Prochlorococcus marinus str. MIT 0912: one gene and its partners. Each later gene encodes a partner of the first gene's protein in a complex. Links are inferred from orthologs where the notes say so. Each region holds a gene or a part of one and is shown in the gene's direction. Other genes may lie near its edges. The genes, in order: accD, accC and O5640_RS10680.

Region 1 (2,993 bases):
TCCATAGAGATAACGCAGAAAGGGGATACTCAGCCGAAACTATCGTAGATACGATTCTGAGAAGAATGCCTGATTACATTAATCACATATGCCCACAATTTAGTCGAACAGATATCAACTTCCAAAGAGTACCTACAATTGATACGTCAAACCCATTTATTTGCAGAAACATACCTACACCTGACGAAAGTTTTGTAATTATCCATTTTAGAAAAGGTTCAAGAGAAAAATGGGGAATTGACTTCCAGTACTTATTAGGAATGATACACGATTCCTTCATGTCAAGTCCTACAAGTATTGTTGTTAACGGAGGGAAAATGGGATTTGCTATGGAGCTTATTCTTACACCTATTATTCATAAAATGATAGAAGAGAAAAAAGCGGCCGGATAACAAAATCAATCAGTTCAAGCTAATAATATCTATTCTTAATATATAAAGTTAATAATTAATAGTGATTATCATATTCTTTACTTTTATACTTTTATATATTTTGCTTTCTATATCGATAGAAGATATAAACACAATGCTAATTAGTGAAAACAAACTAAGTCTGTTAGCCATAATAGGTATTGTTTACTTGCTATATCAAGGCTTATCAAACGAAAAAATAGATGTTAAAGAATTAATTTTGAATAATTCTTTTTCAATGATTATTATCTTTATAATAATGTATTCAATAAGTTATACAAGTTATAAGATTTTTGGAATAAATTCATTAGGTATGGGTGATATAAAACTCACTTCTATTAGTACAATATGGATTGGTATTGAACTGAGCTTTTTATCAATATGCATTTCATTTTTATTATCAGCTATATATAGTTTATATGGAAAAATTACTAAAAGATTAAAGCCATTTCAACAATTTCCGTTTGCGCCATTTCTATCAATTGGGATATTTTTTTCATGGATTATAGATAAGATTTAAATTTTCTAATAGCTTTAAAGGTACACAAGGTATTAAATTAAATAAATTCAATCACAGAAAAGCAGTGTCCTTATTCGACTGGTTTGCTGATAGAAGGAAAGGCCAATTTGTAGGCAAAGTCACTCAGGAATCTGAAGAAAGTGATGGGCTATGGGAAAAATGCCCAGAATGCGGACAAGTAGTTTATAGAAAAGATTTAATAGATAATTGCAGCGTCTGTAGTAACTGCAATCACCACAATCGGATAGATAGCGAAGAGAGAATAAGAATAATTTCTGATCCAAATACGTTCAAATCAATCAATAATCATTTAACTCCAGTTGACCCTCTAGGTTTTAAAGATCGACGAGCTTACGCAGATAGGCTCAGAGAAAGTCAAGCAAGCACTGGACTTAAAGATGGAGTATTAACAGGGACATGCGAGGTTAATTCTATTCCGATGGCATTAGCCGTAATGGATTTCAGATTCATGGGTGGCTCAATGGGATCTGTTGTAGGGGAGAAGATCACAAGACTTATCGAACATTCAACTAAAGAAAAGCTGCCATTGCTAATTGTTTGCGCTTCGGGTGGTGCGCGAATGCAAGAAGGTATGTTAAGTCTGATGCAAATGGCAAAAATCTCAGGAGCGCTTGAACGACATAGAGATGCACAGTTGCTCTATATGCCTTTGCTTACACATCCCACCACAGGAGGAGTTACTGCTAGCTTTGCCATGCTTGGAGATTTAATACTTGCAGAACCCAAAGCACTTATTGGATTTGCAGGGAGAAGAGTAATTGAACAAACACTGAGAGAAAAACTTCCTGATAATTTTCAAACAGCAGAATATCTTCAAGATCACGGTTTCGTAGATACCATTGTACCAAGAACAGAACTTAAAGAAACTTTGGCAAAGATACTTCGATTACATAAGACAGAAGAGGCAAAGTTACAAACTAATGCTTAATATAAATCAAAAGATCACAAATAAATTTAATTTTCTCTTGAATATATTAGTATTAATATTAGTAATTTTATTAAATAGCAAGAATAAAGCATATGGAGCCAATACTAATTGGGTTGAAGTTAGTCGAGCGCCTGCGGGAGTTCAATATTTAGATATAGATAGTATTGATATTGAAAAAAAAGGAATAATAGAACTAACCACAAAATACATAAAAATTGACTCTATTACTTCAAAGGAAATAGAGGAGAATATTTATATAATGAAAATCAATTGTATGACTAATAAATTCAAGGATATTTCAGTTAATGGTAAAAAGAATTTATCAGCAAAATGGGAAGACGCTAATGGGGATAAACTATTAGATGATTTGATTTCAGATAGCTGCGAAAATGTTTAAACTCATCAATTATTTAAAAGAATGATCAATACAGAAAATCCGCTTCGCATTGCAATTGCAGGACTAGGTTTCGGTGAAAGTGTTCATATTCCTGCATCATTATCTAATAAGAATATTGAGCTTGTGGGATTGTGGCATCCCCGGCCAGAAAGGCTTAAAGAAGCCTCTCAAAAGCACAATCTTTGTGCTTTTGAGAGCTGGAAGGATTTGGTAAATGATTCTGAAGTTGAGGGAATAATCATAGCGACTCCTCCAGCGCCTAGATACGAACTAGCAATGGAGGCAATCAAAGCGGGAAAACATCTTTTACTTGAAAAGCCAACTTGCTTAAATTCTGAAGAGGTAAAAGAGCTTCAAAGAAATGCTCTCAAAAGAAATTTAAAAATTGCTGTCGATTACGAATATCGAGCGGTTCCACTATTCATGCAAGCAAAGAGAATAATTAACGAAAAGAAATTAGATGACCCATATTTTGTAAAACTAGATTGGCTAATGAGTAGCAGAGCTAATCCAGATAGACCATGGAATTGGTATTCAGATGAAGATTCTGGAGGAGGAGTATTGGGTGCGTTAGGCACCCATGCTTTTGACATGATTCATTGGTTGATTGGTCCAACTCATTCTTTAAGCGCGATAAATTCAACTTCAATTAAAGAAAGAGTTTATCCACAATTAAAAACCATTAGAAAAGTAACAAGTGAAGATGTAAGCATTTCT
Region 2 (3,079 bases), 1.3 Mb from region 1 along the record:
TTTTTGCAGTTTCTGTTAAGTCAGCTGTCAGGTCTCCAATTACTGAACATCGTTTTTGAATTCGTCTTGGTAGTTTTTCAACAATACTTTTCGACATCGCGACAATACGATTATTCCAAAAAGGCCATCTTGTGATCCATTCTGCGTATGTCATATGTAAATATCCCAATCTTGCTGAGAGCAGAACGCTCCAAAATTGATCTCCTCCTAAAAAAATTACTAATCCTTTGGATGGCCATGAACCAAATTTTTTAGGTTGTATGAGAAGCTTCCAGAAGTTTTTTGCTTTTATTATATTTTCAAATTGCAACCATTTTTTTGCAACGAGACTTTCTTTGCCAGTTGCGTTCGGGCATGGAACCAAGACAAGATTTAATGATATTGAAGAAGCCTTTTCTCTAGGTCTTAGCGGAATTTGTTTATGAAGCTCTTTAGCAAGTGGCTTAACCCAAGTAGCTAGTTCACCTGGTCCATTTGAGACAAAGATAATTGCTAAAGGATCATTACTCATTTATTGATGAGCTTTAGTTTTGAAAATGCGGATGGCGAGACTTGAACTCGCAAGGCCGAAGCCACATGTTCCTTAGACATGCGCGTATACCAATTCCGCCACATCCGCAAGTTAACTCAGTTAAGCACCAAGTAACCATGATCATAATGCTAAACCTATTAAGCTTCTACTTAATCCGTTTCTGTCTTGGGCACTAATACTGATACGATCCGCCTGTGGCCTTAATAAATTTGAATGCCCATAGGCAAATTGCTGATAGCTAATCGTGGCGAAATAGCTTTAAGAATTCTCCGTAGCTGTCGCGAGATGGGGATTGCAACTGTAGCTGTGTACAGCACTGTTGATAAGAATGCTCTTCACGTCCAATTAGCTGATGAGGCTGTTTGCGTTGGAGATTCCCCTAGTAGTAAAAGTTATCTAAATATTCCGAACATACTAGCTGCTGCAACATCACGAGGTGTTGATGCTATACATCCTGGTTATGGCTTTTTAGCTGAGAATGATCGTTTTGCAGAGATTTGCGGAGACCATGGGCTTATTTTTGTAGGTCCATCTCCTCATGCAATACGTTCAATGGGTGATAAGTCGACTGCTAAATCGACTATGCAGAAGGTTGGAGTTCCAACTGTTCCTGGAAGTGAAGGTTTGTTAGAGAGCATTGAAGAGGCTTCTCAGCTGGCCTCTGAAATGGGCTATCCAGTAATGATTAAAGCAACAGCAGGAGGTGGTGGAAGAGGAATGCGTTTAGTCGGACACTCTGATGAATTGGATAATCTTTTCAAAGCTGCACAGGGGGAAGCAGAAGCTGCATTTGGTAATCCAGGGCTATATATGGAGAAATTTATCGATCGCCCAAGGCATGTAGAGGTTCAGATTCTTGCTGATCGTTATGGGAATGTTGTGCACCTTGGAGAGAGAGATTGCTCGATTCAAAGACGGCATCAGAAATTGTTAGAGGAATCACCAAGTCCAGCTTTAGATGATCAGTTGAGATTACAGATGGGAGAAGCAGCTGTTGCAGCAGCAAAAAGTATCAATTACGAAGGTGCTGGGACGGTTGAATTCTTACTGGATCGTCAAGGAAACTTCTACTTTATGGAAATGAATACTCGAATACAAGTGGAGCATCCTGTAACGGAATTAGTTACTGGTATGGATCTCATATCAGAACAACTAAGAATTGCAGGAGGAGAAAAATTAAAATTTAGTCAATCAGAGATCAAGCTTGAAGGACATGCAATTGAATGCAGAATCAATGCTGAAGATCCTACTCATAATTTCAGACCCTCTCCAGGCAAAATCACAGGTTGGCTACCTCCTGGCGGACCTGGTGTTAGGGTAGATAGCCATGTTTATACTGGTTATGATATACCTCCTTTTTATGATTCTTTAATAGGAAAATTAATTGTTTGGGGGAGAGATAGAGAAGCTGCACTTAAACGCATGGAAAGGGCTTTAAACGAATGTGCAGTCACAGGAATTACAACTACTATTGACTTTCATTTGAAATTACTTAAGAGAAAAGAATTTAAAAAAGGGGATGTTCATACAAAGTTTGTTGAACAAGAAATGCTGTAAAAAGCTCTTAAGATCAAAATATAATTTGAGTTAGTAAACCTTGTTGACCAAGAAACAATTCTCTAAAAAGGCTTAAAAGACCTACCCAAATAATTGGAGTAACATCTACTCCTCCTATTGGAGCCACAATTTTTCGAGTAGCTACAAGTACAGGTTCAGTTGGCAAGAAGATAATTGGCCATAAACCATTTCTTAAATCTACTTTTGGGTACCAAGTCAAAATAATTCTGAGCAGGAATGCAAGGGTTAGCGAACCTATAAAAAAACCCATTAAAAAATGTAGGGTTGGAAGACTTTTCATTAACAAAGGCATAACAAAGCTAAAAGCATTATTGAATAGATGGTATAAATCATCTTTTATTGCGTAAGATTACTCGGTCTTGCATAAGAATTAGCTTAAATGACTTTTCATTTTTTAAATTTGTTCCTTAGTGCTGGAGCTTCTAGTCAAGCTTCTACTAGTTCTGCTGTTGGAATGATAGGGAGTTTTCTTGCCGCTGGCGCTTTGATAGTTGCACCTGCTGCTGCTGCTTTGATTTGGGTGAGTCAAAAAGATGCATTGAGTAGATAGCCCTAGCAAACAGCTATTTATGCCATAGACTGATAAATATAAGGTTGTTTTCAACCTGAAAATGTTTATTTAAGAGGGCAAACTTGGTCAATGCCAGTCTAAATTGGGCCAGCATTGTTGGCATAGTTCTAGCTGTATGCGGAGCTGGCCTATATTTTCTTAGATCTTTTAAGCCAGCATTGGCAAGGGATTACGATGTATTTTTTGCCGCTATTGGTTTGTTATGTGGCGGGATACTTTTTTTTCAAGGATGGCGTTTAGACCCTATCCTTCAGTTTGGACAGTTTTTGCTTGCTGGAACCACTGTTTTCTTTGCTTATGAAAGTGTTCGACTGAGAGGTATTGCAACAGATCAAGCAAGAAGATCTTCATATTTTGATGATGAACCTGAATTGCCAAGATCTTCTAGAGGAGGTTTG
Region 3 (3,030 bases), 1.7 Mb from region 1 along the record:
GCATTGGGCTTGGGGTATGACCATATTGCTGAAGGAGATTTGGACGTATGGTGTACAGCACCCCCTCAGCTTGTAGAGCATGTAAAGGTTGTAAGTGCTATCGGTAAGACTATTGAAGGAGCTTACATAGACTCATGCTTTGTCCCTGAAATGCTAAGTCGCTTCAAAACTGCAAGAAGAAAAGTTTTAAATGCAATGGAGTTAGCTCAAAAGAAAGGGATCAGCATTACAGCTCTAGGTGGATTTACCTCAATAATTTTTGAAAATTTTAATTTGCTTCAAAATCAACAAGTTAGAAATACAACTCTTGATTGGCAAAGGTTTACCACTGGTAATACTCATACAGCTTGGGTGATTTGTAGACAGTTAGAGCAAAATGCACCCCAAGTAGGAATTGATTTGCGCAAATCCAAAGTGGCTGTTGTTGGCGCTACTGGGGATATTGGTAGTGCTGTTTGTAGGTGGCTCTCTAATCGAACTGGTGTTTCTGAACTTCTTTTAGTTGCTAGACAACAAAAGCCTTTACTTGAACTTCAATCGCAACTTGGAGGAGGGAAAATTCTTAGCCTTGATGAGGCTTTACCTGAAGCAGATATCGTGATTTGGGTCGCAAGCATGCCTAAAACTTTAGAAATTGACCCATCTAAAATTAAAAGACCGTGCTTAATGATTGATGGTGGATATCCAAAAAATCTAGGTGAGAAGTTTTCAGGACCCGGAATACACGTCTTAAAGGGTGGAATAGTTCAATTTTTCAAAGATATTGGTTGGAGCATGATGGAATTAGCTGAGATGGAAAATCCTAAAAGAGAAATGTTTGCGTGTTTTGCTGAAGCAATGCTTCTTGAATTCGAGAATTGTCATACCAATTTCAGTTGGGGGAGGAATAATATTACTTTGGAAAAGATGGATTTCATTGGCAAAGCTTCTGAAAGGCATGGGTTTTCTGCTGTTGGTTTGAAATCAAATATTCAGACATCAACCGTCTGATCATTTGGTTACTTTTTTTTATGGCTAGACGTTTTCTTCTCGAATTTGAAAAACCTCTTGTTGAATTGGAGAATCAAATTGATCAAATTAGAGAATTGGCAAGAGATTCAGAGGTTGATGTAAGTCAGCAACTTCTACAATTGGAAACTCTTGCAGCAAGAAGGCGAGAAGAAATATTTAATGCTCTCTCACCAGCTCAAAAGATTCAAGTAGCTAGACATCCTCAAAGACCAAGCACGCTTGATTACATACAGATGTTTTGTGAAGACTGGGTTGAGTTACATGGAGACAGGAATGGAACTGATGATCAAGCTCTAATAGGAGGATTAGCTCGAATAGGTGAGAAATCTGTTCTTCTCATTGGACAACAAAAAGGCAGAGATACAAAAGAGAATGTTGCAAGAAACTTTGGTATGGCAAAGCCAGGAGGTTACAGAAAAGCTCTGAGGCTAATGGATCATGCTGATCGCTTTGGTATTCCAATAATCTCTTTCATAGACACTCCTGGGGCTTATGCAGGCCTTATAGCAGAAGAACAAGGACAGGGAGAGGCAATCGCGGTGAATTTGCGTGAAATGTTTAGGCTTAAAGTCCCCATAATTGCAACTGTAATTGGGGAAGGTGGATCTGGTGGCGCTCTAGGGATAGGCGTCGCAGACAGGTTGCTTATGTTTGAACATAGTGTTTACACAGTTGCAAGCCCTGAAGCTTGTGCATCGATTTTATGGAGAGACGCTGCCAAGGCTCCTGAGGCAGCATCATCATTGAAAATCACTGGACCTGATCTTATGAAGTTAGGAATTGTTGACGAGGTCTTAAAAGAGCCATCTGGGGGGAATAATTGGGCCCCGCTTCAGGCAGGAGATACTTTGAAAAATGCTATAGAGAAGCATTTATCCGAATTATTAGCTTTATCCTCTGATGAATTAAGAGACAACAGATATTCAAAATTTAGAAAAATGGGGAAATTTTTGGAAACTCAGTCTATCGAAAGTGAAATTTCAGTTTAAAGTTTCAATGTTTGCTTCTAACTTTCTTGTCAACAGTATTAATTACGGGTGCTTCTAGAGGAATTGGTAGAGCGGCTGCTAAAGCTTTTGCTTACTCTGGGTGGGATTTATTACTTTTAGCCAGGTCTGAAGATGATCTCAAAACATTAGTTGAAGAAATCGATAATAAAGAAGTTAAGGTCTTCTACAAATCTATTGACCTGAGTAATCCCAAAAATATTTCTAAGGGAATATTTGAATTAATGAATAATGGTCTGATTCCCTCAGTTTTGATAAACAATGCTGGGGTTGCTTGGACTGGAGACCTTTTATCCATGCCACTTGAAAAATGGGAATGGATCATGCAAATGAATCTCACCAGCATCTTTCAGGTTTGCTCTGAGGTGGTTCCTTTGATGAGAAAAAAAGGAGGATTAGTTATCAATGTTAGTAGTCATGCTTCTCGAAATATTTTTCCACAATGGGGAGCCTATTGTGTTTCTAAAGCAGCTTTAGCAAGTTTTACTAAATGCTTAGCAGAAGAAGAACGTAAGAATTTAATACGTGCATGCACACTTACACTTGGGTCGGTAAATTCATCTCTTTGGGATTCTGATACCGTCGGCATGCAATTTGACAGAGATTCGATGCTCTCAGTTGATCAAGTGGCATTTGAACTTTTACATCTTGCTAATCAGCCAATTGATCAAATTATCGAGGATATAACTCTTATGCCTGCTGCAGGAGCATTTTAATTTTGTGCTCTTATTTCGCGAACAAGAGATTCAACTTTCTTAAGATCTTTAATACCTGGAGATATTTCCAGTCGACTAGAGGCATCAATTCCATTAGGTCTAAGTTTAGAAAAGATTTCAGGAATTATTTCTGCAGATATCCCACCAGCTAAGATCCAAGGGACTTTAAAAGTTTTTTCAACTAGTAATTCTATTGGTACTCTTTTTCCAGTACCACCAAGGGATTTATCATCCCATGCATCTAAGAGAATAGCATCAATATTATTCTCATATTGACTTATAACTTTTAAATCATT

The links.
Region 2: the proteins of accD (region 1) and accC are in contact, whole or in part, in a solved structure (PDB 8UXZ), measured with the Escherichia coli proteins. The link is inferred for Prochlorococcus marinus str. MIT 0912 from one-to-one orthologs.
Region 3: the proteins of accD (region 1) and O5640_RS10680 are in contact, whole or in part, in a solved structure (PDB 8UXZ), measured with the Escherichia coli proteins. The link is inferred for Prochlorococcus marinus str. MIT 0912 from one-to-one orthologs.

What each region holds. Positions count from the first base shown.
Region 1 is NZ_CP114783.1:196,056-199,048, reverse strand. The notes cover bases 106-2,936. They hold accD (acetyl-CoA carboxylase, carboxyltransferase subunit beta), read left to right. Parts: upstream 106-994; coding sequence 995-1,879; downstream 1,880-2,936. Other genes in these bases: O5640_RS01005 (Gfo/Idh/MocA family protein), read left to right, coding at 2,298-2,936; O5640_RS01010 (hypothetical protein), read left to right, coding at 1,872-2,276; O5640_RS01020 (prepilin peptidase), read left to right, coding at 454-930; O5640_RS01025 (phosphoribulokinase), read left to right, coding at 106-392. Also shown: more of O5640_RS01025, read left to right, coding at 1-105; more of O5640_RS01005, read left to right, coding at 2,937-2,993.
Region 2 is NZ_CP114783.1:1,453,699-1,456,777, forward strand. What follows is about bases 1-2,917. They hold accC (acetyl-CoA carboxylase biotin carboxylase subunit), read left to right. Parts: upstream 1-745; coding sequence 746-2,089; downstream 2,090-2,917. Other genes in these bases: O5640_RS08375 (glycosyl transferase), read right to left, coding at 1-511; O5640_RS08390 (YggT family protein), read right to left, coding at 2,103-2,402; psbX (photosystem II reaction center protein PsbX), read left to right, coding at 2,490-2,660; O5640_RS08400 (Ycf66 family protein), read left to right, coding at 2,744-2,917. Also shown: more of O5640_RS08400, read left to right, coding at 2,918-3,079. UniProt on the Escherichia coli protein: This protein is a component of the acetyl coenzyme A carboxylase complex; first, biotin carboxylase catalyzes the carboxylation of the carrier protein and then the transcarboxylase transfers the carboxyl group to form malonyl-CoA.
Region 3 is NZ_CP114783.1:1,871,629-1,874,658, forward strand. What follows is about bases 138-3,005. They hold O5640_RS10680 (acetyl-CoA carboxylase carboxyltransferase subunit alpha), read left to right. Parts: upstream 138-1,010; coding sequence 1,011-2,000; downstream 2,001-3,005. Other genes in these bases: O5640_RS10675 (long-chain acyl-[acyl-carrier-protein] reductase), read left to right, coding at 138-990; O5640_RS10685 (SDR family oxidoreductase), read left to right, coding at 2,027-2,734; O5640_RS10690 (phosphoribosylanthranilate isomerase), read right to left, coding at 2,731-3,005. Also shown: more of O5640_RS10675, read left to right, coding at 1-137; more of O5640_RS10690, read right to left, coding at 3,006-3,030. UniProt on the Escherichia coli protein: Component of the acetyl coenzyme A carboxylase (ACC) complex. First, biotin carboxylase catalyzes the carboxylation of biotin on its carrier protein (BCCP) and then the CO(2) group is transferred by the carboxyltransferase to acetyl-CoA to form malonyl-CoA.